4 regions of the Cohnella herbarum genome follow, and region 3 is predicted to be linked to each of the others. Evidence: riboswitches for the same ligand, from Rfam matches in the RefSeq annotation. Region 3 holds a riboswitch; each other region holds the start of a gene.

Region 1 (7,359 bases), on a different replicon from region 3:
AATTATATCCCGGCAAATAAGCAATCAGGAGACCACTCAGCCGAGTGGTTTTCTATTGCGATTATTTTATTTGCAATTTGCAAATAAATATTGTATAACTAAGTCATGAGGTGAACCACAGTGGAAAATGTTCGCGAACTATTTCAGATCATGACACGCCGTTTTGGGTTTCTCAATAAAAATTGCTGCTCCGCCGGTGGATGCGATATATCTTTGGTGCAAAGCCATATTCTTTACGAGATCGATCGTCAGCATCAACCGTCCATTCAGCAGGTAGCCGAGGCGTTAGGGACCGATATTACGACCTTTAGCCGACAAGTCCAATCGTTAATTAAAATGAATTTGGTCAAAAAATCGCCCGATCCGGACGACCGCAGGGTGTATGTGCTTTCGCTCACGACAGAAGGGAAGTACGTGGCCACGACGATTGACCAGCAAATGAACGCTTATTTAGCTGAAGTTTTCTCTCACATGAACGATTTTGAAAAAGAAACGGTCATTCGCTCCATTAAGCTTTTGAATGAAGCGATGTCAAAATCCAGCCTTTGCTGTTCCACCCCCATCGGGTGATTTCTTTTCTCTAATACTTGCAAATTGCAAATAAATCGGAGGATGTTGGGTATGAATGAGGTATTGGATACGATTGTCATTGGAGGGGGGCAGGCGGGTCTGGCTTCCGGCTATCATCTTCAGAAGAAAGGACTTCGATTTCTGATTTTGGACGCGGGCGACGAGGCGGGGGCTCGTGGCCGCGTTATTACGATAGTCTCAAACTGTTCTCTCCAGCACGTTTCTCGTCGATGCCAGGCATGAAGTTCCCCGGCGATCCGAATGGCTATCCCAAGCGTGATGAAGTCATTCGTTATTTACAGGATTATCGGGCAAAATTTCAATTGCCGGTTCGGACCAATCAGCGCGTAGCATCGGTCGAAAGGGATGGAGAAGGGTTTAGGGTCCGTACGATAGCAGGGGATACGTTTCGGGCGCGCACCATCATTAATGCGGCCGGCTCATTTCACAATCCCTATACGCCAGTTTTGCCGGGGCAGGAGGCGTTTCAAGGCCGCACACTTCATTCCTCCGAATACCGGAATCCGGAGCCATTTCGCAATCAACGCGTAGTGGTGGTCGGGCGTGGCAATTCTGCCGTACAGATCGGTGTTGAGCTGGCCGAGGTGAGCAAGACGTCTTTAGCGGTACTCCGGCCGGTCCAATTCATGAAATCGAGGCTGTTGGGTCAGGATGTGCATTTTTGGATCAAACTGATTGGATTTGACACCTTTCCATTTTGGCGGTTCGGGAAAACTGCGCCGAGTTCAAGTGCGGTGAACGATTCGGGCGGGTACAAAGAAAAAGTAGCGGCAGGAAAACCGGATCAACAACCGATGTTTACGTCCTTTTATGAGGAGGGCGTCATTTGGCCGAACGGGACAAAAGAACCGGTGGATACGGTGATCTTTGCGACAGGCTACCGGCCGCATCTTCCCTACCTTCAAGCGATTGGCGCGCTGGATGCGGAAGGGAGGCCGTTACATCAAGCAGGCATAAGCGACGTTCCGGGGCTTTATTATGTGGGGCTGGAAGGGCAGCGTTCCTTTGGTTCTGCTACCTTAAGGGGGGGGGGCCGGACGCGCAGTTTGTTGTTAAAAAGCTTTTGCATCATCTTAAACACTGAATACTTACATTTTTTGATAAAAGGATGGGACCGACTTGAACCTCAATTGGTTTGCTGCGGAAATACTTATGAAACAACGCCAAGGGGAAATCGAACGATCTGCTAGAGAAGCGTGGAAATGGTCAGACGCTATGCCAAAGCAATCGGCCCGATTCTTTAACCGACGGCCAATCATTCGTGCAACACCAACGGCCTGCTGCGCTGCGAGCTGCTGTTGATTGTATAAAAAAACTAGGAGTGATCTTTCATGAATCAAGTGAGTAATGATCAAATTCGTCAAAACGTTCGGAATCGGTATAAAGAAATCGCCTTACAGGACGTAGGGGCAGGGTCCTGTTGTACGCCAGCGCCAGCCAATGATTGCTGTAGTTCGGCCGCGGATGTTTCCGCTAAAATGGGCTACTCGTCAGAAGAACTGACAGCCGTTCCGGATGGGGCGAACCTGGGCCTCGGCTGTGGCAATCCGCAAGCCATTGCCGCTTTGCAACCGGGAGAAGTCGTGCTGGACCTGGGCAGCGGCGGCGGGTTTGATTGCTTTCTTGCCTCCCGTCAGGTTGGTGCTTCCGGCCGCGTCATTGGTGTAGATATGACACCGGAAATGGTCAGCCGCGCCCGCGAAAATGCCAGTAAAAGCGGATTTACCAATACGGAATTTCGGCTGGGCGAGATCGAGCATCTGCCGGTTCAGGACCATTCGGTTGACGTAATTATTTCAAACTGTGTCATTAATCTGTCCCCATCGAAGCAGCAGGTTTTTGACGAGGCGTTCCGTGTGCTGCGTAACGGCGGCAGACTGGCCATATCGGATGTCGTGGCAACAGCCGATTTTCCGGATGAAATCAAGCAGGATATCGACCGTATCTATTCAGGGTGCATTTCAGGAGCTTCCTCCATCGGTGAACTGGAGGCCATGCTTGCGCAAAGCGGTTTTACCCAAATTGAGATCGAGCCTAACGACGAATCCCGGACGTTCATCAAGGATTGGATTCCTGGCGCAAATGTCGAACAATACCTGGTGTCCGCCGCGATACGTGCCGTCAAGCCTTGAGCCATGACGGGCCGAACTGTTGCAGCTCGAGTTGAGTTGAACATGTTCGGCATAATAATAAGGCGCTGCCGGTAAACTGGCAGCGCCTTCGCCTTGTACGCCCAGCATGGGCGTCATCTCTAGGGTGAAAGTCCCGAATGGGGGCTGGCAAGCGCCTACCATTAGCCAAGGGCAAGGGTGTCCGCCGCGAGGCGGAATCTGAAGGAAGCCGGAGGCAAAAGCACGGCTCGAGGTACACGAATCCAATTTGAGGCGGTTGCAGCCGGATGAGTCACCATACCATGACGAAATCCTAAGCTGCCAAAGGCTGTAGCCGTAAACTTGGGCGAGTACGGGCGGAAAGATGGCGTTCTTATCTGGGGAGGCCTGCGGGATACGCGAAGTAACTTCGTAACCGCGGCTGAAAAGCCGCGCTGAACCCGCAGGAGTCAGCAGAAGCCATAGTACGCGTGTTGTTGCAACAACACACGGAAGGGCTGAACTTAAAGGAGAGAAGAAACCGATGCGTTCGCGCGAAGAGCAACGACAGCAGAATATCCCGCAAGGGAGCTCGCGGCAAAGAGAAACGGTGAAACCGCCAGGGTATGCCGGAGCGCCGAGTTCTTCGTCGGCACAAATCGACCATACTTCTCGCGAAGGACAATACGACTTGCTGGAGCGGATGCTCGAAGAGAGCAATCTTCGAGACGCCTATAAGCGTGTGAAACAAAACGGAGGAGCGCCTGGCATAGACCAAGTGACGGTAGCAGAGCTACAAGCGCACTTGTGGGAACGCTGGGAAACCGTAAAGTGGGAACTCCAAGCGGGTACGTATAGACCGATGCCAGTCAAACGGGTGGAAATCCCCAAACCCGGAGGCGGGGTGCGGCTGTTAGGTATCCCAACCGTGATGGATCGCTTTATTCAGCAAGCCCTCATGCAAGTGATGACGCCGATCTTCGATCTGCAATTCTCGCCGAACAGTTTCGGATTCCGTCCAAGGAAACGAGCACATGACGCAGTGAAACAGGCGCGGACCTACATCCAAGAAGGATGTCGCTGGGTCGTGGACATGGACTTGGAGAAGTTCTTTGACCGCGTAAATCACGACATCCTCATGGCAAGAGTAGCTAGGAAAGTTTCGGACAAGCGAGTCCTGAAGCTTATTCGAGCTTATCTAAACGCGGGAGTCATGGTCGACGGGATGAGGCAAGAGACGCTGGAAGGAACGCCGCAAGGCGGACCGCTCAGCCCGCTCTTAGCAAACATTCTGTTAGACGATTTGGACAAAGAACTGACGGGAAGAGGACTGAAGTTTGTGCGCTATGCGGACGATTGCAACATCTTCGTCGGAAGCAAACGCGCAGGCGAGCGCGTGATGGAATCGGTTGTCCGTTTTGTGGAGGGGAAGCTTAGACTAAAAGTGAATCGGGACAAAAGCGCAGTAGACCGCCCTTGGAAGCGCAAATTCCTTGGATTCAGTTTTCTGACCAACAAAAGCGCGACAATTCGAATCGCACCGAAGAAAGTGGAACAACTGAAAGAGCGCGTAAGAGGGATAACCTCGCGAACGCGGGGTATCTCAATGGAAAGCCGGTTGAAAGAACTAAACCGCTATCTGATGGGATGGATTGGCTACTTCCGCTTGGCATCCGCGAAGATGCACTGCGAACGCCTAGACGAATGGATTCGGCGTAGGTTGCGGATGTGTCTATGGAAACAATGGAAGCTACCCAAAACCCGACTTCGAAATTTACGCGCCTTAGGTGTGCCTGAATGGGCGGCAAGGATGATGGCAAACTCCCGGCGAGGATGCTGGGAGATGTCCCGAAATATAAATAACGCCCTTAACCGTTACTATTGGAACGACCAAGGGCTGTTAAGTCTAACTTCTCGATATCTTGAAATTCGTTAACCTTTAGGAACCGCCGTATGCGGACCCGCATGTACGGTGGTGTGAGAGGTCAGGGGCTTGCCGCCCCTATCTACTCGATTGCTTAGCGTATATTTTCGTTAAAATGTTGGCAAGAAGAGGGTTGCGCTATGTTCGAACATACGTTACTAAGGTGTGACACCAAGCAAACTTTTTGGCATCTATTGAAATATGGTAAAATAAATCAATACAAATATGTCGAATAGACTAGGAAAAAAGGCAAACCTGATCGAAAGACAGGGACGCAAAGCCACGGGTCTTCTGCACTAGTGCAATGATCGCCGGGTTACCCTCTCAAACCACACCAAGATGACAAGTAGGCACGCCAGTGAGAGGGCGTGTCTTTTTGTCATTTGAAAATAAAAAGAGGTGATCGATTATGAACAAACAAACAAGCTTTTCTGTAGAGATAAAAGATATGATCCGTAGGAACAGGAGTATCAAAGTATTACTGGCGGATGGTGACCTAGCTTGGCAACAGCGACTCGCTATGTTGCTTGAATCCGAGCCAGATATTTATTTATCTAACATCGTTTCGACAAAAGAGGAAGCGATTCGAGCGAGTGTACAATTAGACGTAGACGTAATGATCTTGGAAATGATTTTGAATTCGCCCAAACGAGACGGGCTGGACGCCGCAGCCGAGATTCTCAGAAATAAAGAGTTACCGATTATTGTCCTTTCTTCGATACATGATCCGGAAGTCATGGTCGATGCGGTTGTTGCCGGAGCGGTCAATTATATTACAAAGTCCAACTATATGGACATACCGGTTGCGATCAGAGAAGCTCACCGACGTCAGTCCTCTCTCCATGCGGATGTCGCGACGATAATCCGTAATGAGATCGAGCTTATAAAGCGAAAAGAATTGCATTGCATGCTCACACCTACGGAAAAAGAAATTTTGCAGCTCATAGGCTTGGGCTATCGACAGACAATTATCAGAGAATTACTTGGCATTACTTCGAACACCCTAAAATCGCACGTTCGTCATATCACTCGTAAATTCGACACCCGATCCATTCGAGAAGCTGCTGAGAAGGCGAAACGAAGAGGTCTGTATGATCAGCACTATGCTACGTGATTTAATGGGACTGAAATTGAAACAAGCTTTGGGAAAATTCGGGGATTTTCGACAAAATCATCATGGCAGAGGGTGACAAAAAGATCACCCTCCCCATTCGAACTAATAATAGGTAAAATGAAGGGGTGATCTAAGGAAAAATAGGAATATTATCCCTTACCAAAGGAGGTGGAGAGAAAAAAGATGAATGCTGGAGATTGTTGTCGTGAATCGGAGTCTGAAGTAAATCAAAATGGGACAGGCTCTCGTAAAATGAAGAGGATGGTGCCTTTAACTTACGTAATTATGCGGCTGTCCCCAATATAACAATGAAGGGATGATCGTCATGTATCAATTAGAAACGGAGCGTGAATTATGTTTATTAACATGGATTGATTTGCACTTCATTCAGCAGTTTTGCGGAAGGAGAGTTGTAGTATTTCTTGGAATTGGGGAGGGTGTCTGATGAATCTTACTCAACAGTCCATCCCCTATGAAAAAGTGGAAGCATGGCTTATGTCCTATAGTGATTGGAAAGCAAGGTTGGAATATGCGCAGGCAGAGCTTAAGCATATTCCGGGATTAACGAGGGCTCTGCATGAATGGGTGAATCATGGCAATGGAAGAAAACAAGAACCATTGTTGCGTACGGTCATTCATCGGATAGAGATCACTGAACATGAAATCCCGTTGCTATTATCGAGAATCGGATTGATCGATTACGCTTTCTCGGCTCTCACCACAGAGGAAATTTTGTTCGTTCGTCTACGATATTTGGATAAACTGGCGCTTTCGGTCATTATAGATCGCATTGCACTTTCCCGCCGCGCGTTCTTTTATCATCGGAAGCGAATTCTGCATAAAGTATATCGAAAAATCAAAGATCGGGCGGTCCTGTTGGAACTGGATTCCTTTGGAGAAGACTGATCATATCATTACTTCAGAAGATGCACATACGCATCTTCTATTTTTATGGTTCGTGAATTGAAGAATATCCCCGTTTTCAAACAGGCTCTAGGGTCTACCCCCATTTTTAGCAGTCAGTTCAATCTCTCCGAGTACGATTAACTCCTCACCAAGAGAAGAGATGCCGTGAATCTTTCTTGCACCGAACATGCACCGAACGCTGCACTAGATTTGCTCTTATTTTGCACGAATTATGCACCCAATATGCACGATTTTCCTGATACGATGATAGTATAGCAAGCTTAAGGGCAGCCTACAAGATCATCGGCTGTCCTTTATGTTTGTGAAGCGAGGATTGACGAAACGGGCATAACTTGTTCCATGCATGGTTTCGTCATGTTCCCCATTAATTCGTACAATAATACCGATGAAAGGAGGGCGATGATGCGGTTCCTATTAATCTGTAATTTAGAAATAGGTAGACATGCCATCCTGAACTGGATACATCTGTATTCATTCTATGCGCATTACTTTGCATTCCAGCCATTGAGCGCCGCTTCATTTTTTGCTGTGATCAGCAAAAAGAAGCGAAACGCTCTTTTTTATTTTCTGATTGAAACCCAAAAGAAGGTAGCTATTACAGTGACGAGTGCTGAAGGCATGTGATACGGGACAATCAAAAAGGAGCGTTTGAACTAAAACGTAGGACAACACCATCATAAAACAGACTGGTTATTCCTCTCGCAATGGTGTTG
Region 2 (7,359 bases), 4.1 Mb from region 3:
TGAAAGAGCAGTTCTTGTCGCTCGTGTTGAACGTTATCCCGAAAATGTAGAGGGTTTGCAAAATAGGAGCTGTCCCAAGTCATCGAAAGAGGATGAGGGGCAGCTCCTTATTTGTATTTCTATTGAAAAGGGGAATTAAGAGCATGAGATCTATAATTTTAATACACGGCTCTTGAGTCCGTGAATATCGTGGTCGTGTTGAGCTGTCTTGTCCAGCAAATAGGCTACGGAATCGTTGAACCTCGTTTGTTCGATCTCTACGCGTTCCATACTCTGATTCATTGTTTGCATATCCTGTTTCATTGAGCGTATATCCTGTTTCATTGAGTGTATATCCTGTTTCATGTCATGTTGCTCGCTCAGTACTTTGCCAACCATGCCGATTAATTGTCCCATCATATCTTCGATTCTAACAAGACGTTCGTCTGACATATGAGCCCTCCTTGAATGATCTTTACTTAATATACCAAACAAGTGTTCGGATGTCAAAATGTTAATGGTATAGTCAAAGAATCGCTTGCTGTCGAATATCAGAATATTTTCAGTTTTTGTTCATGAGGGAAGAGTATTATTCTATTATGGGCTTGTTCTGCATGCGGAGAATCCGGGACCGAACGATATAAAGTCACACCACGCCGGAAATCTGGTGATCCGATGGATATCAGAGGCTCTTGTGCAACAGTAATATTACTGAGAGGATTGATGATGTGAGAGTTACTAGAGCGAGAATGAGTAAAGCAAGGGTTAGGCAAGCTAAGCAAAAGCTGGCGATTTTTGTCGCTGTAGCGTTATTTCTGCAGTTGGTGACTCAGTTGTTTGTGGCTCCGGGTTCTTATGCTGCGGGCAAACAAATCGAGGACGATCAACATCTGATTACAAGCGTTAAAATGTACGATGAAGAACCTACGTTTACCGGCGCGGTCATGAATCTGAACGGAAACAGTCTAGTATTGCCGAATCGGCCGGACGTGAACAATTTCGTGGCGGCTATTTATGACTGGGAGCTACCGGATAACCATGATTATTCGGACGGGGATACGTATACGTTTTCTCTTCCGAATGTATTTAATATTCAGAGTCCGATTACCGGGAACTTAACGGGCGGCGTCGGGACATTCGTCGTGACTACGGCCGGAACGGTCACTTTTACTTTCAATGACAGTATTAACGGACAACAAGGAATTGAGGGTAATTTCTACGTTTGGTTGAAATTCGACAAATCTAAACTAGACGGGGGCCTGGAACAAAAAATCGATTTTAGTTCAGTCCACAAGGCTGATATCGATATAAAATTCGCAAATAAGGCTAAAGACGGCCTCGAAAAAACAGGGAAAGCCAGCAAAGGTGGCTTTAATTCGGACGTCATTGATTGGACCGTCGAATTTAATCAAGCTGAAAATACGATTAATAATGCGGTACTTAACGATACTCTTCCAACGGGGTTGACGTTGCAAGGCAATATCAATATTTGCGAATTGGAAGTTCAACTGGATGGAACAGTAGAGCTTAATTCGCTAAAACCGTGCACGACCGCACCTTCATTTCCGATAAACCTAGGCAACATCGATAAAGCTTTTCGCGTGACTTACCAGACGAGCGTTCCCGCTCCGACGACGGCACCGTTCACCGGCATCCAATATACGAACAATGCGGTTCTGACCGGTACCGGAATGACGTCGCAGAGTAAAAACGCTACTGCCACGATCAGCTTTAACGAACCGCTGAACAAGAAGGACACCGCTTACGATTCCGAGAAACAAAGGATCACATGGCAGATTCAATACAACTATAATCAGCAAGCGATCGCTGCGGCTGATGCGTTAATCTTAGATAAATTCGCAACTACTAATACGGTCGACCAAAAAGTCGTCAGCGTTACGATGGCCGTATACGAAGTAGCGATCGACAGTAGCGGCCAAGGCACGCGAGGGGCTCTCGTCGATCCGAGCCAATATACCTTAACAAGCATTGGCACGGATTACGACGAAGGGTTCTCCTTGAAATTCCACGATCCGGTAACCAAGGCATACGACATCGTTTATCAAACCGAAGCGCAACAACGCATTTATGATGATGTGACGGTTACGAACACGGTTTATGGAGGCGGCATAACGAAAGAAGACGATGCCGACTACAAAGAAGTCATTTTCGATAAAAAAGTCAGTAAAGAAAACTTCCAGGCTAAAACGATCGAATGGGAGATTACAGTCAACCAAGACTTGAAGACGATGACCGACATTGTCATTGCAGACAATTACTTGGATATGCATATGGAATTACTGCCTGCTACCGTAAAGATTAACGGAGTAGATATCGCGTCCACCGATTTCTTGCTCGCTGCGGATCCGGATTACAAAACCGGCTTTAAGATTAGTTTGAAACCCGGTAAATCGATAAGCACGAAACAGGTTATTACCTTTACGACATTGTTCGATCCTAAGGCAGGTAAGCCGCTTGAAGATAAATACAAGAATACGGCGACGATAAACTGGAAAGAGAACAATGTAGCGCAAACTCCGATTACGAAGTCCGCTACGGTAACGCCGCAAAACTTTACGCTTGAGAACGGGTTTAAAAAGGGCGAATACAGCGCCAAAGATAAAACGATCACTTGGACGATCTACGTGAACTACAATTTGCATACCGTTAATCCGGCGATCATTAGCGACAAGTATACCGGAAATCAGAAATTCGTCGACGGCTCTCTAGAGGTTAAGCACTTAACGCTAAATCCAGGCAATAACTCGATAACAGAGGGTCTTTCGGTCTCGATTCCTAATGGTAAATTTACTTTGGACGCTATCAATCAGAGCTTTGTTTTGGATCTTGGTCCTATTAACTCGGCTTATCAGATTCAGTATAAAACAAGCTTAGGCGACAACTCTCCGATAGCAGGCAACTATTCCAATGATGCGAAAATGCAAAACGGAGTCGGGGGTCCGATTTTATTCAAAATGTCGGCAACAGTAACGCCTAAACACGGCGGGCAATACGTTCAAAAGTCGGGCAGCCAAGTCGGAAATACCGATATCGCCAAATGGAAAGTAACCATCAACCCGAGTCAGTCTTATATTGCCGCTGGTTCCGTTTTAACGGATACCTTATCGGCAACTACTGATAATCAATTCCTGCTGACGGATACTTTAAAGCTGTACGAAACGAATTTGCCTGCGGATAATTCCGGCAATATTCCTAAGGGAAATCCGGTAGCTGCAAGCGATTATACGCTAGCAGTGACAGGGAACACGTTTACGCTGACATTTAAGAACGACGTGAAAACCGCTTATATTCTCGAGTATGACTCTTACATTAACGCCAACAGCGGGGAAAGGCTTACCAACGACCTTAAATATCAAGGACAGTCGGTTTCGGTAGTCGGACAAGGAAATCAACAAGGGATTTTAGTTTCCTTGGCTGGAGCCGGCGGAGGTGCATCAAACGGAAGAGATAAGTTAAAGATTATCAAAGTGGATGATCTTAACCGACCGCTTCCGGGAGTTAAGTTTGAGCTCTGGAATGCTACGGGTTTAACTCTCTTAGAAACGCTGATTACGGATGCGAATGGTGAAGCTTCCACTTCCAGAAAATACAAACTTCATGATACGGATGGTTTTCCTTACAAGCTCAAAGAGATATCGGCTCCGAGCGGGTATATCCTTGATCCTGATTATGCCGCAGGAAAAATAATTGACTTCAAAGGTGCACCTTTCAACATTACGAATAAAATCATTCGTCAAGGATTCGAGCTCGTTAAGGTAGATTCGGTTGATCCATCGAAAAAGTTGAAAGACGCAGTCTTTGAATTACGCGATTCCGGCAATGCACTCATCGCTACGCTTACAACGGACAACGACGGAAGAATCGCATACGGAGATATGGCGGCCGGAAATTATACTTTGGTTGAAATCGCGGCGCCGTTGTTCTACAAGTTGGATCCAACGCCGATCTCGGTTCCGATAGTTGCGAATCAGACGCAGATTGTAGCTCTTACTCAACCGAATACATTGGGTTCCGGTGCATCGCTTGTCATTACTAAAGTTAACGCCAAAGATCATTCCGATCTGTTGAAAGGCATAGACTTCGAGCTTCGCAATGCCGCGAACGTTGTCGTCGACACGGGCACGACCGATGTAAACGGCACGTTGGAGTTTGAGAATTTGGCATACGGCTTATATACGTTAGTAGAGACGAAGGCGGATGGTTTTGTTATTGAAGTACCAGAAACCAAAGTTTCCATCCATCAGCCGACGACGCCGTTAATCATTGAAAACAAAGAAAACGATCGTTCGGTCCAGTTAACAAAGTTCAATTCAAATAAAAGTCTCGTGCTTAGCGGAGCCGTATTTGAACTAAGAGCCGAGACGTTGTTGCTTGATCTTCAAGGCAACCCGATTTACGAGGTCGTTCCGGGCATTGACGTTGCCAAGCTTACGACCGACGTCAACGGACAGTTGATCTTGAAAGATCTACCGCCTAACAAGTATCAACTGGTAGAAATTCAAGCTCCTTACGATTATCGCTTGGATCAAACGCCGGTAGCTTTCGAGATCACTAAGACCCAGACGACGGCGGTATTGGTTGAAAAAACAAACGAGAGACAGAGCTCAGGAGGAGTTTGGACACCTGAACCGACACCGACGCCAACTCCGAAACCAACGCCAAGTCCAGAGCCGACACCGACTCCGACTTCGGGACCTACGACAAGCCCAGAGCCGACACCAACTCCGGTGCCGACGATAGATCCTGAGAAACCTGTTCATCCTCCTAAGATCGAGGAAAAAACAACGAACGAAAAGCCGGTGAAAGGCGATGTCGACGTTCCGAAAGGCGGCAAAGTCGAAGTCGGCGAGAAACCGAAGCACGGAACCGTCAAAGTTACGCCGGATGGAAAATGGAAGTATACGCCCGATAAAGACTATAAAGGCAAAGATTCCTTTACCATCATCGTAACCGACAAAGACGGCAACGAAGAAGAAATCCTCGTCGACATCGACGTGGACGACGTGCCTCGAGGCGGCGTAGACCCTGACGGCAAAGCGCCGGGCAAAACGCTTCCGAAAACGGGGGAGAGCAGCTCGTTGCCGCTCCAGCTCGCGGGACTTGCTCTTGTCGCAATGGGAGTTGTCCTATTAAACCGCAAGAGAATATTCCGTATCAAGAGAGAATAGAAAATAGAAAATAGAGAATAGAAAATAGAGAGAAAAAGACTAAACCTGTCGGAATCCGGCAGGTTTTTCCTTGTCTTTCCAACGATTATTTGTTACAATTCTAGTAGTAAAGCAAGCTCGATAACGGCAAACCTGTCGAAAGGCAGCGACGCAAAGCTAGAGGGCCTTCCCTTCTCGGAGGATGGCAGCCAGCTACCGAAAGACTCGGCTTTTTTTGTTTTATTAAGAAGAATCTTCACGATAACGGCAAACCTGCTGAAAGGCAGGGACGCAAAGCTAGAGGGCCTTCCCTTTCTTGGAGGATGGCAGCCAGCTACCGAAAGGAGTTCTATCTTCTATGTTGAGAACAACAAGATTATTATTGGCAGCTCTCGTTCTGTTCGTAACCATTCCCGCGGTTGCTTTCGCGAATTCGGGAGAGAATGCCGTCACATTGGATACTTCCGAAGTGGACAAAGGGATGGTCGGGATTCGTCTTGCCAGCAAGACGAACGTTGTGACGAAAGCGAAAGTATCGAAGGGCAGCTCTAATTATATTTATACGTTGAATACCTCCAAAGACGGACAAACGGTTTGGCTTCCGCTTCAAATGGGAGACGGGGAATACGAGGTTGCCGTACTGGAGAACGTGGCGGGCAAATCCTATCGGGTGAATCTTGCGGAAAAAATTCGACTAGCCGTGACGAATGCCCCGGACGTCTTCCTGAATTCCGTTCAAAACATCGATTGGCTCACAGCGGACAAGGCTTCGGATAAAGCGAAGGAGCTAACTAAGGGCGCGGCAACGGACGAGGAAAAGGCCAAAGCGATTTACGATTACATAGTGAAAAATGTGAGTTACGACAAAGCGCTTGCCCGTACGGTCACTTCGGATTACGTTCCGGATATCGACGGAACGTTAACTTCGGGCAAAGCGATCTGCTATGGATACGCAACGCTGTATGCCTCCATGCTGCGAAGCGTGGGCATCCCCGCCAAGCTGGCAATGGGGACGACGAAGTGGGTGGATGAGTATCATGCTTGGAACGAAGTATACCTGAACGGCAAATGGGTCGTCGTCGATACGACCGTTGATGCCGGGCTGAGCAAAGGGACGAAGAAGGTTACGTTCGATAAGAAAGCCAACGACTATACGCCCGTTAAATTTTATTAAATCCTTGAATTTATAAAACCAGCCAGGATCGATTTTGATCCTGGCTGGTTTTTTTGTCGCGATTGCAAGTTTACTCTTCCGACTTGATCGCGTGCACAATTAGACGATGAGTAGGATTGACCAGCGGATCGCATGTAATCAACGTTAGCATAGCGTCGCTCTGGTTGCCATTCAGTACGGATAGATCGGTCGGTTCGACGATTTTAATCTCAGTCACGCGGTACATGACTTTGCCATCCCGCATCCGTATGTCGATCATGTCTCCGATCTCTATTTCGTCAAGCCGGTTGAAGAGGCGTCCCTTCGTGTGGGCGCGATGAGCGGCGACTGCCGCGTTGCCGATTTCGCCGAGCTGCGCCGTTTCCGTCATATGAGCCGCTCCGACCTTCATGTTTTTCGTCGTCGCTCCTTCAAGAACAGGCAATTTCAAATCGATCTTGTCGATCTCGATGATGGCGATCGTTTTATCGTCCAGAGTCTGCAAGGGTTCCTCGATAGTCGGACGTTCACTTTCTTCCTCCGTTGCGCCTTCAAGGCCGGATTGGAGCAATTCAGTGAGCCGAGCGTTTTCCGAATCGATGGAGGGTTTCGAATCGGCAGGCGCGATACTGCGTTCCAACTCTCGCACGAGTTGTTGCTGCTCACGTTCGTTTATGTACTCTCGAGCCACAGGAAATACGAACAGGACTATTCCCGCAGCGATCAATAGATAAGGAACAATTTTCACGGCGATCCTCCTGAATGTTAATAACAAATTATCACATAAACCTCTATTAGAGAAACGTTCAACTTAAAATTTTATTATATACAACTGAACAAAAACTGGACAAGATCGCCGTGGAGCGCTTCGATTGGAATATAATTCATCCCTAAAGGACAGTAACACCTACCTGAATCAGTTCGATCATGAGATGACGGGCAAAGGATATCGTCTGACGCGTTTTGCCGACGATTGAGTGGTTTTCTGCAAGACTCAGGCGTAAGCTGCAAAGGCGATATGAGATGCAAGAACGATACTTGAGTCGCTCGGACTGACGC
Region 3 (7,359 bases):
CTTGTCCTCATGAGGGCAAGTAAGCAATTCTTGAATCGTCGAATTCGGACAAAGTGAGGTGCCAATATGTTTAAGTCGTTAGGAAGGAAATGGAGCGAGAAGCTTGAGTTCGGAATATTTACGCTCCCGGTACTGATCTGTATCGCGATAGCCTTCTATATTCCGTTCGCCATGACGATCCGGTATTCATTATTGAAATGGAACGGCATATCCAAAAATCCGCAATTCATCGGACTGGACAACTTCAAGCAAATTTTCATGGGAGATGCCAATTTTACCAGTGCGGCTTGGTTTACGGTGAAATACGCCATTGTTTATATCGTGCTCGTCAACGTGCTCGCGATCGGGCTTGCCGTTATTTTGGACATGAAGCTCAAGAGCACGACTTGGTTAAGAACCGCTTTCTTCATTCCTTACATTCTTAGTCTCGTGATCGTCGGCTTCATCTGGAAATTTATTTTCATGCAAGGTTTCGAGTCGCTCGGAGCCAGTACGGGATGGGGAATCTTTAAGCTCAGCTGGCTAGGGGAGCCCGGACTCGCTTTCGTCTCCATCGTAGCCGTCTCCGTCTGGCAGTCCATCGGTTTCTACTTAGTGATCTATATTGCCGGCTTGCAATCCGTGCCGGAAGATCTCAAGGAAGCGGCTACCGTCGACGGTGCCGGTCCATTCCGCAGGTTCATCAGCATCACGTTGCCGTTGCTCGCGCCGTCGATTACGATTTCCGTATTCATGGCGTTGACGAACTCCATCAAGGTATTCGACGTGATCCTTTCCCTAACGGGCGGCGGCCCCGGCGGAACGACTTACAGTATCGCTTACGATATTTACAGGGACACTTTCCAGAACAATATGTTCGGATACGGTACGGCCAAAGCGCTTATCCTGTTCGTTGCCGTTCTGATCGTTACCTTGATCCAACTGTCGCTCTTCAAGAGAAGGGAGATTGACGCCTAATGAAAACGATTAGCGCAGGACGCAAAAGAACCGGGCGCAATAGAGCGGGGCGCATCGCACTGGAAATCTTCATGGTGCTTCTCTCTTTAGTGTTCCTATATCCTTTGTTCTTGGCGATTAACAACTCGCTCAAGAGCTTCGGCGAAGTGATGAGCGACGTGGTCGCTCTTCCGAAACAGCTGGCGTTCGAAAATTACTCTTACGTCTGGTCGTTCATTAACTATCCGCGGCTATTCCTTAACAATACGGTCATTACGGTCGTCGGACTGGTCGGGATCATCCTGGTTTCTTCAATCGCAGCTTACAAGCTGTCCAGAACGAAAAGCCGCTTTAGCGCCGTGTTGTACGTCGTCTGCATCATGCCGATGTTGATTCCTTTCCAATCGATCATGTTAACCGTGCTTCGACTGGCCCAAGACATTCATCTCAATAACAGCACTTGGGGTCTTGGCTTACTGTACTGGGGCTTCGGCGCTCCGCTGGCCGTATTTATCTATCATGGCTTCGTGAAGGGCATTCCGAAGGAGATCGACGAGAGCGCAACGATCGACGGAGCATCGGGCTTCCGCTTGTTCTTTAGCGTCATCTTCCCGTTGCTGAAGCCCGTTACGACGACGATCATCATTATCGACGTCATGTGGATCTGGAACGACTTCCTGCTCCCGCTCCTCATGGTCAACGGCTCGCCGTCCACGAAGACGCTGACGCTTGCCGCTTATACGTTCGTCGGCCAATATACGTCCGATTGGCAATATGCGATGACCGCGATGGTCATGGCCGTGCTGCCATCCATCATCGTGTTCATCTTCCTGCAGAAGTTCATCGTGAAAGGCGTCGTTGCCGGCGCGGTAAAAGGTTAATTGGCAGGAAAACGAAAACAGGTCGCGTCCAAAGGGAGAACTTACTCCCTGACGCGACCTGTTTGTTTACCTTCAATCCCCGGGATCTCCGAGGTATTCAGAAAACGATCTTATCCAAATTCAAATCCTGACGCTTGCTGAGATCGATGTATTCGCCTGCAACCTCCACGATCGGGCGGACGGGGTCTTGGGCGCTTACCATGACGATTTTCCCTTCTCTCCCGTCCGACAACTCCACCGCGTTGCCGATCAACATGTCCATGATTCTCTTGAGGAAGCTTAAGGTGCTGGCCGGCTCAAGCGTCCCGTAAACGTTGTCCGACAATTCCATCAACACCCGATAGAGCGGCAACGGATCTTTGTATACCCGCTTCGACACCATGGCATGGAACACGTCGGCTACGGCGACGATCTTGCTGTACGGGTCAATCTGATCCGCCTTGAGACCGAACGGATAACCGCTCCCGTCTTCGCGCTCATGATGCTGAAGCGCCACGTAAGCGTGGCGCTCGGGCAACCCCGTCGAATTTTTCAAAATCTCGAACCCGTGCAGCGTATGCTCCTTCACGATAGCGAACTCTTCCTCCGTCAGTCTCCCCGGCTTGTTCAGAATCGCCCCGGGAATTCGGGATTTTCCGATGTCGTGGAGGAAACCCGCCGTCATCAGCTCCAGCGCTTGTTCGTCGTTAAAGCCTCGTGCCTTGCCGATCAGCTTAGACAGCAAGGCCACCGCGATGCTATGGCGGTATACATACTCGTCGTGAACCTCCAGATAGAATAGAATCTGATTCAGATTCGGATGATTGCTCATGAACAGGATGATGGGAATGATCTTGTCCTGTATATCCTCGTAGGGAATCCGGTCCGCCCGATTGGCGAAAGCAAACAGTTCCCGCACTTCCCGAATCGTGGATTCAATGAGATGAACAAGCGGTGCAGGCTCGACATCCTGTTCGGACAACGTAACCCCTTGCCGAATCAGCAATTCAATCTCCTTATCCGTCAAAACCCGCATGATCGGGACGATCAGAGTGCCCTGGTTGTTATAAATGTTTTTGTTAACTCGCATTCCTACGTACACTCTCTGTTCCTCAAGCGGCATGTTCACCCCACCAAACGCTTTTCGTTATACGAGATTTTGTTTTCTAAGTCCGCTATCCATCCTTCTTCAGCGTTTGAATATCGAAAGTAACCTGATCGATGGGCTCGAAAATATCCTTGCAGTACTTTCCGATACACACTCTGCCCGAGTACATTTTCTGAACCTGAACTTTACGCTTGGCCTTCAGGATAGAGATCGCCCCGGTCTGACCGCCGATGATCTTCGCCAGAATGCTGTCTCCGGCTTCGAGCCGAGAGCCTCGGCAGATGGAGTGATTCGAATGGAACACGATGTTCCTGGCGGAGAACAACTCGCACAGTAACACGCCGTCTCGATGAATCACGATATCCCCGTTCGACTTCAACTCGCTGTTCTGGCTTTGGCTAATGCTGATTTCCACGTTCTCTTCCTGCATTCTCGCCACTTCGTTATGAGTATCCTGCAGCAAGGCGAGAAAGCTTTGCACGTATTCGTAAGTGGCCGATTCGATCAGCTTGATAGGTTCCGAGAAAATAGCCGACAATTCCTTTAACTTCCCGTACTCCGCCTGCTTGATGTGCTGAATGTTGGAGATAACCACGTTGAGTTCTCTAATTAACGGAACGACCTCTTTCATTTTCGTTTCCAGGAGAAGTTGAACGATCTGGCCGTAACGCACGCTCTCCCTCTTGGCTTCCAACGCTTGCTCTAGCATCTTGGAAGCAGTCAGCAGCTTCTCGATATAGTCGCATAGCAGCTTCGACGTTTGATAGAGACGGTTGAACAGCACTCCGAAATAACCCGAGTAAAGCTTGCTGGCAATGACGTTACCCCTGACGTTGATGCTCCCGGTAGCGGTAATCGTTGAATTATAAACGTTGCCGTACACATAAACATTGCCGAGCGATTCGATAATCATATTGTCCGTCACGTCGCCGGAGACGACAACGTCGCCGGAGAAAACGATATTCCCGGTCGCGATGTCTACGTTGCCGGAAATGACGTAGGCGGTCGATACGTCGAAGGTTTTGATTTTGCCTCCGGTAACTCTCGGCCTTCCTTGAGCTTGGGCGATGACGACTCCGTCGGGCGATACTTCTACGTTCGCCTTCCCCATAATAAAGATGTCCTTCGGCGGAGTAGGCAGCGTCAGATTACCAAGCACGTCGTAACCGGCCGAACCTTCCTTCATCGGAATTTTCCGCGCCATGACTTCGCCGTTCTGAACGGTCGGAATCCGCAGATGATTGCGATAATCGATCGAGCCCTCGACTTCGAAGAACTCGCTCGTCACCTGTTGGGGGAAGTAGATTTCGAGTTTCGCATCCTGGCCCTCCACCGGCTTCTTGCCGGCGGCTACGACGATCGGTTGATACGTCGGTTCCAGCAACTCCTGCTGAATAGCGGCGAATTCGATTCTGGCTTTAACCGACATCGCTTCGAGCTTGGACACGACGTCCGCCAGTTGTAGCGTTTTCAGGACGAGATTGTTGTCATCCTGCGCCCGCACGATAACCCGCCGAGCGGGAGCCTCGTCCACGAGCGTGGTCGCATACCGCTCTCTTGCATGCACTTGCAAATAAGCAAATAACTTATCTTCGCTTATCGTAATCTCAAACAAAGATCGTTCCTCGACCTTCCAGGTAATCCGATCGGTGGCCTTCACCGGAGATTCCCCGTGCACTTCCTCCTCGTTGACGTAGAGCTTGACCGGACTCATCGGATAGATGACGGCGTATTCGCCGCCCCCCGTCGGGTTCTGAACCGAAATCTGCTGATTGCGAATTCGAATCGAACCGTCCTGCTTATGAGGCGGGTCGGCGGGTTCCCCCTCCGGCAAATCTTCGTCGCGATCGATGTTCAGTTGATGAATCAGTGTGCGCAATTCTGATTCAGTAATTTGCTTCTTCAAAATCTACACCTCTCGAAGTGCAAGCTTCTGGGACCCATAAAAAAAGACACCCTCCGAATGGAAGATGCCTAACGCCCCATTCGGTAGCTTGGCGACCCTAGAACTTCGGTTCCTTAGGCCCATAGCTTTGCGTCCCTTTCTTTCAAAAGGTTTGCCTTTTCGTGTATGCGTCTCTTTGATGTCTAACAAAATCGATTATTTATGTGAGAACCGTGGCTTTATACGTAGTCGCTCCGACTTAATTATAAGACTATAGACTCACCGATATCAAGAAGTTTATCGATAAATGTCATTTTACCGCCATTACCCGCGAATAAACGGGACTACAGCTTCACGATCCAGCCGAACGGATCTTCGATCGTTCCCCTCTGCATGCCGGTCATAAAGTCGTACACTCTCGAAGAGAGGGGCCCGGTTCGACCTCCGTTTAACGTCAGCTTATCGCCCTGCCAATTCAGCTCTCCGATCGGCGAAATGACGGCAGCCGTGCCGGTTCCGAAAGCTTCCTCCAACGTGCCGTTCCGATAAGCTTCGACCAACTCGTCAATGGAGATCGTTTTCTCCTCGACTTCAATGTTCCAGTGCTTGAGTACTTGAATGACCGAATCCCGGGTTACGCCATCCAATATACTCCCGTTGAGAGCCGGCGTAATCACCTTGCCCCCGACTTTAAAGAATACGTTCATACTGCCGACTTCCTCGATGTATTTCCGATGAACGCCGTCCAGCCACAGCACTTGCGAATACCCTTTCTCGGTAGCCTCTTGCTGCGCCTTAAGCCCTGCCGCGTAATTCCCGCCGGTCTTGGCATTGCCAACGCCGCCGGTAACGGCGCGGACGTATTCCGACTCCACGTATATGCTGACCGGATTGATTCCTTCTTCGTAATAAGAACCGACCGGCGACAAAATGATCATAAAATAATATTTCTCGGACGGCGCTACGCCCAGGGTCGCTTGCGTCGAGATGACGAAAGGACGAATATACAGCGATGTTCCTTGCTCGGAAGGAATCCAATCCTCGTCCGCTTTGATCAGTTGCTTCAACGCCTCCATCACCAAATCTTCGTCGAGAGAAGGCATGCTCAGACGGGCATTGGAGCGATTAAGCCGTTGCAGGTTCTTGAAGGGACGGAACATCAGAACCGGTCCTTCCGGCGTTTTATACGCTTTCATTCCTTCGAATACGGTTTGTCCATAATGGAACACCTTGGCCGCCGGATCTAACGAGATCGGCTGATACGGAACGATTCGAGGATCGTGCCACCCCTTACCCGCATCGTATTCCATAATAAACATATGATCCGTGAAATGCTTTCCGAATCCGAGTTGCGATATTTCCGGTTTTTGCTTGGGAGCTGTCGTGCGCTCCACCGAGATCTTGAGGCCCATTAGTACATCTTCTCCTTACCTATTTTAGCTTATAGTTGAATGATAGCAGAGCATTAAGTATATTGATAATATCTGTTTTGTCGGTTATCCATACCTTTAGGGTATGCATCGAAAAGGAGTGACGAAACGATGGATATGAGGCAGTTGCGTTACTTCCTGGCCATCGCGAACGAAGGACAAATTACGCGCGCGGCGAAGCTGCTGAACATGGAGCAACCCCCGTTAAGCCGGCAGCTTAAGCAGATGGAGCAAGAGCTAGGCGTCGTGTTATTCGATCGCAACGGCAAGCAATTGCAGCTAACTCAGGCGGGAGAGCTTCTACGCCAGAGGGCTATCGCGTTGCTGAGCCAATTCGACGAGACGATCACTTACGTTCAAGAGCTTGGAGAAGGCGTGCAAGGCGTCCTCTCGATCGGCGCCGTCGTCTCTTGCGTCTCCTTATTGCCCCCGGTCATACGGCAATTCACGGAGTTGTATCCTCAAGTCACTTTCAAGATCCAAGAGGGAGATCACTTCCTGTTAGGCGAGTTGCTGGAAAATCGCGATCTTGAGCTCATCGTCACCCGCCTGCCTTTCCAATCGGATTTCCAATCGCAGCATTACTCCATCTTGCCTCTCCCTTCGGATCCTTTCGTTGCTTTGCTCCCGAGCGAATGGTGCGATAGCGACGATCAGCACACGATGACCCTGCAACAGTTGGCCGTTTTTCCTTTCCTGACGCTTAAGACCGAACGAACGACGGGGATGCACAACCGCGTATTCCATGAATTCAAGCAGCATGGCTTGGAGCCCCGTATCATCAGCGAATGCTCAAGCGCGGCGATCACCGTCTCTCTTGTCGCCTCGGGCATCGGTGTCGCCATATTGCCTAAGTCCGTCATGAATTCCTTCGCGTCCCCCCATATTAAGCAAGTCGCCATCGCGAACGCGGAATTCCATAGCGAAGTCGGGATCGTCTGGCTACGGGATCGTCATCTCTCGAAGACCGCCCGGCATTTTATGGACATGTTCGTCCATCCTTAGCAAGTTAACGCGGCTTGAATAACAAATTTATGTACATTCCGAATGTTCAAGAGAAAGGGCTGCCCGGCGGACAACCCTTCTTCGTGTTTGTTATTTGCCAATAAACTGTTGGGTCCAGTAAGCTTTGCCGTTCTG
Region 4 (7,359 bases), 1.7 Mb from region 3:
TGAAACACAAGATATCCCGCGTAGCCTAATACGATTTCGCTAGGAATGACTTCAATCGCAAGTCCGATAATAATGCCCCAATAACCTAAACTCTCGATCCAAATCAATAACTGGGCCAACCAATCATGCAACGTATCCATCATGGCACAAAACCTGCTTTCTTTCCCTTAATTACCGTCTCTATTCTAGCATACGGCAACGGTCTCCTTCCAGTTATACGAACCTCTGACAAAATCGTTGCAGGCTTGTCATGACCGGACGGGCCCATGCATAGACTGCGATAGGTGGACAAAGTTGAAGAGGAGAGAGCGGAATGAGCAAAATCGTTATATTAAACCGCAAGAAAATTCAGTTGTACACGGTGATCGCGGCTGTCGTCATCTTGGCCGGCGCATACATCGGTTGGCAGCAATCCAAGCCTGCTTTGGCTCCGATGGGAGATAGCGCGAACGCAAACGCGAACGCCAATGTCATTCAGCTGGTTACGGGCGAGTTTACGGCTACGCTGGATAGCGGCAAGAAGCTCGAAACGTATCTGTTCTATCCCGGTACCGTCGTCGTCCAGAAAGGCGAGCCCGTCGAATTGCGCATTTCCGGTATCAACGGCCAGTCCCATCCGTTCGTCATCGAGGGCTTAAACGTTTCCGGAGAAATCAACAAAGGCAAAACGACGATCGTCCGCTTTACGCCTAAAGAAGCCGGTACTTACTCGATTGTCTGTCAAACCCATGCCGATTCGAAATCGGGCGGCCCCATGGTCGGTTACATCGTCGTGCACTAACGAGTGACCTTCCCTTCATTCCATGCATAGGGTATGGAAAAAGAGGTTGGGTGAAGCCGGATGAAGATGTTCCAGGAGAAGCATTCCTCGCCTCTTCCAAGTCCGCGAACCATTCGCAGGGCATGCGGAAAAGAGCTCTATCGTACGGTGAAACGTTTGAAGCAACACGTCCCCGCCCTTCTTGTTAAGCAGGCAGAAGAGCTTTACGTGAAGCGGGTCATTGGGAATTTGATGTGGATTACGGAGAACCGAAGCAACCGCAAAGCGCTTGCGGATTGGTGGGACGAAGAAGTCAGCGGCGAGATCGCCGAGCTCTGGAACGTCGATCGCGCGAAGCTGATGCAAGCGTTCCGCGATGCGTTCGGCGGCTAAACTACTCGCGAATAAGGGTTGGGCAGCGTATTCCTTCTGCCCAACCCTTATTCCGTTTAATCAACCGCTCTATTATTATCCGATAATAGCGAAAGTTTGCACGCCGGCCGGGATCGTGCGCGTACGGAACAAGACTCCGTTTCTGTTAAATACTCTGAGCGTGAACGCTACGTTCGTAAGCGTACCGATGTTATTGAAGCGAACGACGCCGAACCGATCGAAGTGCGCCGTGGATACGAGAACGTTGCCGCGAGACAGACGCGCGAAAAAGCCGGTCGTATCGAAGGGTACTCCGTTATTTTGCACCCAAACGACGGTCAGACGATGAAAGGTTGGTCGAGTACCCAAGTTTCTTGCACGAAAAGGAGCTTTTGCCCGTTTCACGATTCGAGATTTTTTCGAATCAATTCGCAAGGGTTTGAGACGTTGGACAGCCATAAAATCACTCCTTTGCCACGTTTGATTCAATGTATGTGACAGAGGAGCTTGCCATCACGGACACCCTCCTACCCCTTCGTCCATTTTATGACGAATCCGCGAAAGTTTCGCGGCGTTCTTCGTCACGCGAACGGGATAAAACAAAAACAGGCCTCTCGATGGGCCTGAATCGTTTCGTTTTATTCCAATCTCAACCGTTAAAGTTACGTTTCCTGCTGTGATCTTTACGCGATTGGGCGTTCTTCTGCACCTGTTGCCGTAGAATCAACGCCCTGAGCGGACGAAGCATCTCCGGCTCGAGTACGTGCATCTTAGCCCCGCAGTGCATCCGGTTATCATGCCGTTCCCGACGAACGATCTCCAACTCGCAATTAAATCCGAAGCCGATCTCGATCTTGGCCTTCAAACGCGATTTCGCGGCAAAATGAGGGGAGTCCAATCCGGAAAAGCTGATCCCCGAGATACTTATGTCGTGTATCGTCAGTTCGGCTTCGTTGTTCAAGGGCATTTCTTCTCCCGAATCGCTCACCACGTGCATGATTTGAGCATTACCGCTGATCTCTACCCTTGGATGCTCTCGCCTCTCCTTAAACCGCTTCTGTACGTCCGGCGGCTGAAGCAGAGCAATCGCGCCTTCATACTTGGCGAATACGATCGAAGGCATCGATTGGATACCCGCCGGGGAATACACCGTTAGTTTTACATTCTCCCCTAGCTCGAACTGATCGTATTCCGGGAGCTCGACTTCGAAGAGTTCTCCCTCAAGATGGGTCATAATGCCAGTCGTAACAAAGTTCTTCCCTTCGACGACGGTTCGGCAATGCAGCAGCACGTTTAACGGAAGCAATTCCTTGTCTAACTCGGACATCGAATACTTGTTGTCTCCCGTTTGAGTCATCCCCGCCAAACCACCTTTCTATGACAACTAACTTATAAAAAAAGGCCGCCTCCGATTGGAAGCAGCCTGATTCGCCTTATTCATCCACTAAGGACCCTTCGGCAGCCAGGCTGTCATCGTTCGCGAGAACATTAGACCCTGTGGCTTTGCGTCCTTGCTTTTCAGCAAGTTTGCCTTTATCGTCTTTCGGTATCCGACCCAATGATTAATCTTGGAACGATTGTACCATATTACCTTTAGTCGCGACATAGATTTCTATGAAAATTCGCGTAAAATATTGCGGTTATCGCGCCATGACGACACGGTTTCTTCCTTCGTTCTTCGCTTTGTACAACGCGGAATCCGCGCTGGAAAATACCTCGCGCAAATATTCCTTCGGATCGTCGAACCGGAGGTCCTCGCTCGATTCCGAGAGAACGCCCATGCTAATCGTTACGTGTACCTTCTCCGTGCCGGCATCGACCCAATTGTCCCCGACCGCGAGCATGATTCTCTCCGCCAACAGCTCCGATTGTTCGCGATTCGTATGCGGCAAATAAATCGTAAACTCTTCTCCGCCATACCGAGCCAGAATATCCGTTCTGCGCAGTTTCGTGCGAACGATATCGGCCGTGCTACGAATGACTTCGTCACCGACCAAATGTCCGTATTTATCGTTTATCTGCTTGAAATGATCGATATCGAATAGGAAAATAGCAAACGGAATCTGGTATCTCATATTGAGCAATACTTCATGCTCCAACTGCTGCATCAAGTACCTGCGGTTAAAGCATCCGGTCAACCCGTCCGTGACCGCCATTTGTTCGAGCTTCTGGTTGACCCGGAACAATTCTTCCTGAATCGTGATCAGTTCCAGATTCCGCTCGTGCAGCGCCTCGTTCTTCCGATTCATCTCGACGACAAGCTTCCGCAGCTCCGTGACGTCATGGAACGTAATGATGCGGCCGAGCAACGTTCTTCGATCATCCAACACGGGAGAAATCTGAATGGATACATGCCGTCCCGCGCTTTCTTGCAAGGAAAACTCCATTTGCATTTTCTCGTAAGGATGATGAAGGTAACGATATAAGAACTCGTACGCTTCCCCCTGCGCTTGCAACGGAGCTAGAAACTTCTCCATTTCGAACGTTTCGCCTTTGACCGATTGGACGAACGGAGACGCCCCTTTGTTCACTTCGAGCACTTTGCCGTTCTCGTCCACGACGATGATACCCGTCGTCATATGTTCGAAGATATCCCTCTGAGCCATGCTTAGAATGTCGAACATTCCAAAACGGTAGATCGCGATAACGAAGCACAAGTCGGACAATAGGATACCTAACGCCAGCAATCCCGGAATGACCGGCATCCACTGCGCCAATAACACGTTAACGAGCACGTCCAGAAGCCCGAAGCCCGTTAAGACGAACATGCCGATTAAAGCGGTTGCAAGCTGTCTCCGCTGATTGATGGAACTAACCGTCTTAAGCGTATGGAACATGCTCATCAACGCGGTGAAGAAGTAAGCGAATTGAATCAGCACGAGCAACCAGAACAGCGGCCCGTACATCCGATCCAAATAACTTCCCGATACGGGAGACATGAATTGATAGTTGGGATTCCAAAGAGCGCCGACCACGCAGATAGCCGCCGGCAATATATAGTAGAGTATTCTGCTAACCTTCAACTGGGCGGCTCGTCCGGTAAGAAAAAAGACGAATAGCAGCCAACCCGGCCCGAGCATTCCCATCGCTACGAAGGACATGTTAATGAAGAAGAGCTGGACGTCCGGATAATCCGTCAGCTTTACCGCGAATTGGCCTAGAGGCCATAACATCATAACAAAGTGAAAGGCCAAATATACTTTGTGCGTCTGGGTAATTCTATTAAAAGCGATTACGCCGATAAACAAAATAAATAGCATCACAAAAAGGATAAAATCAGTCCATTGTAAGCCCAAGGCATTCACCTTTTCAGAAAGTGCTATATTTTAAAAATGGATAAGCTTGTTTGATTTTACCATATCCCAGCTTTTATCGACAACCGCTTGGCCTTGAAAACTTACATCTTTAATCAAAATTTACGATAATTAAGGGACTTTTTTACCTTATTTTTGTGACCTTAGACGTATTCACTTCATTGTTTTTCCATAAAAGGTTTAATGCCCATAAAATCCCTAAATTGTGCATACTCCCTTTCGAGCTCCGCGACATCCGTTTTTCCGACTTTTACCGCACGGATGAGAATGTTTTTCGGCGTGTGCTCCAAATCGATGAATTCCAGCAACTGCGTCCTGTAGCCCGCGATTTCAAGCAAATTGGCCCGAACGGCATCCGTCACGAGCGCGGAGAAGCGCTCCTTAAGAAGGCCGTGCTTTAACAGCGGCTTCAAGACGGGTTGCGAGATTTGACGAAACAACTCGTGCTGACAGCAAGGTACGGAGAGAATCACGCTCGCTCCCCATCCAATGGCTTTAAGCAATGCGGCGTCCGTAGCCGTATCGCAAGCATGGAGCGTTACGACCATATCGACGGATGAGTGCCCTTCATAGTCCGAGATATCGCCGACCATGAAGGTCAAGTTGTCCCATTTCAACTCTTCCGCCAGTTTGGAACAAGTCTCGATGACATCCTTCTTGAGATCCAAACCGATAATGCGAACCGGAAGTTCCTCTTTAATCGCCAGCAGATGGTATAACGCGAAGGTCAGATAAGATTTGCCGCACCCGAAGTCCACGATCGTCAACGGTTTGCCGCGAGGCAAGTCGGCTATGACGTCGGACACCATCTCGAGAAAACGATTGATTTGCCTAAACTTATCGTACTTCGCCTTCACGACCCGCCCTTCCGACGTCATAACGCCAAGGGAGATCAAGAACGGGATCCGTTCCCCGTCCTGCAAGACATAGGACTTCGTTCGGTTATGCTCTTGCGGCGCTGCCTCTCTCTTGGTCGTTCTCGAATGAGTAATGAGGGACAGCTCGCCTTTCTTATTCGCTAGAATCTGAACATCGGCCGACGAAGTTTTGAATAGGGCTTGCTTATACTGCTCCATCGTCGTTTGAAGTTGCTCCCGCACCCGATCGGCGGCTACGTTGTCGTGAAACGCTTTGTTGTGCAGATGACGTTCGAATTGATAGAACAGTCCCGTCTTCAGCTTGACCGGACGAACCGTCAGCTTCTTCGGAATCTCCTCGTCCTTGCGCCTCGGCGAACTGAATGAGGCTTGTATGAGAGAGCTTTCGCTCACGATTTCATCTAAAAAAGAGAGCCATTCCCTTGGTTGAGCCTTACCGTTCATTTAAACATTCTCCTTCGTTAGGGCATCCCATTGCCTGCGCCCTTCTTCCATCTCGCTTCTTGGCATTCCGCCCGCCTCGAGCACGGAATCGTCGCGGGAGGAAAGTCTTTCGTAGAAAGCGGCGCCTTCTTCCGCCGTGACTTCCCCCTCTTCCCTAAGCTCATATAACAAATCTTCGGCATCCGTGAACTCGCCGTTCGATTCGTGCCACGGCCATAAAGACGATTTCGTCGTCGTATCGAGTTCGTAAGGGGAAAGCGCCGCCAGCAATTGCGCTATGCGATCGCGAACGTTCCACTCCGCGACTTCGATTTCCATATCGTTCCGGATCAGATACAGGTTCAAGCGCAGCGCTTTCTCGTATCTTGGAAGACTATCGTCCGTTTGCCCAAGATCTTCGAGCAGATCCGCCTCTTGCTGCAGGAACGCCGCAACGACGGCTACCGATTCGGCGTTCGGATTTCCCGTTACCGATAGCATCGATAATAGATCTTGATCCGATAAGCCGATGGCAAGACGGGACCGAAGCCGCAGTTCTTTGCCGAGAAACTCGTCGATCAAATCGAGCGCTTCCTTCTGCTTCTTCTGCTCTTTCAGCCCCATAGCCTTTCCGAGTACAAGTCCCGCTTGGGTGAGCAATCGAATTAAATAATCGCGTTCAAACACTTCAGATCCCCCTATTCCGTTCCAGAAATTCGCCGACATTTGCCGCGAATGCCTGCGGATTCTCCATCATTCCCATATGAGCAACGCCCTCAAGCGTAATCTTCGTCACATTGTCTTTCGACACCGGAAATCTTTTGTCCGGCGGAATCACTTCGTCAAGCTCGCCCGCGAGCAACAGGATAGGAACCTCCAACCGTTCCAGCACATCAACCCGATCTCGCCGGTCTCTCATGCCTAAAGCGCAGCCGGCGGCTCCATCGACGGACGTTCCGTAACCGATGGCTTTCGCTTTCCCGAGTTGTTCGGACAGGTTTGACCGATGTTCGGCCGTAAACAACTTCGGAACGAGACCGTCCACGAAAGGAACGATTCCGTCCTGCCTGATCGCGGATGCCGCTTTAAGCCGATTCTCCTTCGCCTGTTCGGTATCGGGGTATGCCGTCGAGTGCGCTAATCCGATCGTACGCAATCGCTCCGGATACTTCTCCGCGAACGCTAACGCTATGTAACCGCCTAACGAATGTCCGATGAGATCGATTTGCGGTAATTCGAGCTCGTCCATGAGCGCCGCCAAGTCTTCCGCTAATTTCTCCATGGCATATACGCCCTCTCCGGCCGTCGACTCGCCGTGTCCGCGAAGATCCGGAGCGATAACCCTACCGTGGACCGCCAGTAAAGGCAACACTTCGTCCCAATAGCTATGGCTTCCGCAAAAACCATGCAGAACGACGATGGGTCGGCCATTTCCCGCTTCAACGTAAGCTAAGGTCGTACCCGTGGAAAGTTTAATTTTATTCATATCGTACACCCCTTCATATTAGGTTCATGTTCGCCACATCCGACCGATCGCTGCCGAGATTTCGTTAGCCATCCCCATGACGCGATAAAGCGAAGTGGATTGCAAAGTCCAGTAAGGCTTTAAGCT

The links. A riboswitch is a leader RNA that binds a small molecule or an ion and turns the genes downstream of it on or off. The one in region 3 is predicted to bind cyclic di-GMP.
Region 1: it holds a riboswitch for cyclic di-GMP, as region 3 does, so the genes downstream of both, HH215_RS35385 (response regulator transcription factor) here and HH215_RS21430 (flagellar assembly protein A) in region 3, are expected to answer to the same signal.
Region 2: it holds a riboswitch for cyclic di-GMP, as region 3 does, so the genes downstream of both, HH215_RS03540 (transglutaminase-like domain-containing protein) here and HH215_RS21430 (flagellar assembly protein A) in region 3, are expected to answer to the same signal.
Region 4: it holds a riboswitch for cyclic di-GMP, as region 3 does, so the genes downstream of both, HH215_RS14910 (PilZ domain-containing protein) here and HH215_RS21430 (flagellar assembly protein A) in region 3, are expected to answer to the same signal.

Annotation. Positions count from the first base shown of each region.
Region 1 covers NZ_CP051681.1:67,514-74,872, reverse strand. The annotation lists gene HH215_RS35410 (protein-tyrosine phosphatase family protein) at 1-20, shown strand, start outside; gene HH215_RS35405 (MarR family winged helix-turn-helix transcriptional regulator) at 121-570, shown strand; partial or broken gene HH215_RS37145 (hypothetical protein) at 613-702, shown strand; gene HH215_RS35400 (flavin-containing monooxygenase) at 708-1,781, shown strand; gene HH215_RS35395 (arsenite methyltransferase) at 1,923-2,723, shown strand; gene ltrA (group II intron reverse transcriptase/maturase) at 3,226-4,617, shown strand; cyclic di-GMP riboswitch class I at 4,844-4,929, shown strand; gene HH215_RS35385 (response regulator transcription factor) at 5,015-5,719, shown strand; gene HH215_RS35380 (hypothetical protein) at 6,164-6,625, shown strand.
Region 2 covers NZ_CP051680.1:860,253-867,611, forward strand. The annotation lists gene HH215_RS03525 (purine-nucleoside phosphorylase) at 1-50, shown strand, start outside; gene HH215_RS03530 (hypothetical protein) at 151-432, opposite strand; gene HH215_RS03535 (collagen binding domain-containing protein) at 708-5,168, shown strand; cyclic di-GMP riboswitch class I at 5,284-5,368, shown strand; cyclic di-GMP riboswitch class I at 5,404-5,489, shown strand; gene HH215_RS03540 (transglutaminase-like domain-containing protein) at 5,506-6,321, shown strand; gene HH215_RS03545 (class D sortase) at 6,392-7,048, opposite strand.
Region 3 covers NZ_CP051680.1:4,998,659-5,006,017, forward strand. The annotation lists gene HH215_RS21415 (carbohydrate ABC transporter permease) at 67-957, shown strand; gene HH215_RS21420 (carbohydrate ABC transporter permease) at 957-1,817, shown strand; gene HH215_RS21425 (HD-GYP domain-containing protein) at 1,915-2,919, opposite strand; gene HH215_RS21430 (flagellar assembly protein A) at 2,972-4,810, opposite strand; cyclic di-GMP riboswitch class I at 4,890-4,976, opposite strand; gene HH215_RS21435 (branched-chain amino acid aminotransferase) at 5,134-6,201, opposite strand; gene HH215_RS21440 (LysR family transcriptional regulator) at 6,331-7,224, shown strand; gene HH215_RS21445 (CAP domain-containing protein) at 7,315-7,359, opposite strand, start outside.
Region 4 covers NZ_CP051680.1:3,335,695-3,343,053, forward strand. The annotation lists gene uptA (undecaprenyl phosphate transporter UptA) at 1-143, opposite strand, end outside; gene HH215_RS14895 (cupredoxin domain-containing protein) at 314-781, shown strand; gene HH215_RS14900 (dehydrogenase) at 842-1,153, shown strand; gene HH215_RS14905 (hypothetical protein) at 1,229-1,591, opposite strand; gene HH215_RS14910 (PilZ domain-containing protein) at 1,782-2,489, opposite strand; cyclic di-GMP riboswitch class I at 2,587-2,674, opposite strand; gene HH215_RS14915 (histidine kinase N-terminal 7TM domain-containing diguanylate cyclase) at 2,773-4,428, opposite strand; gene HH215_RS14920 (class I SAM-dependent methyltransferase) at 4,605-5,768, opposite strand; gene HH215_RS14925 (DUF6483 family protein) at 5,769-6,434, opposite strand; gene HH215_RS14930 (alpha/beta fold hydrolase) at 6,436-7,233, opposite strand; gene yyaC (spore protease YyaC) at 7,258-7,359, opposite strand, start outside.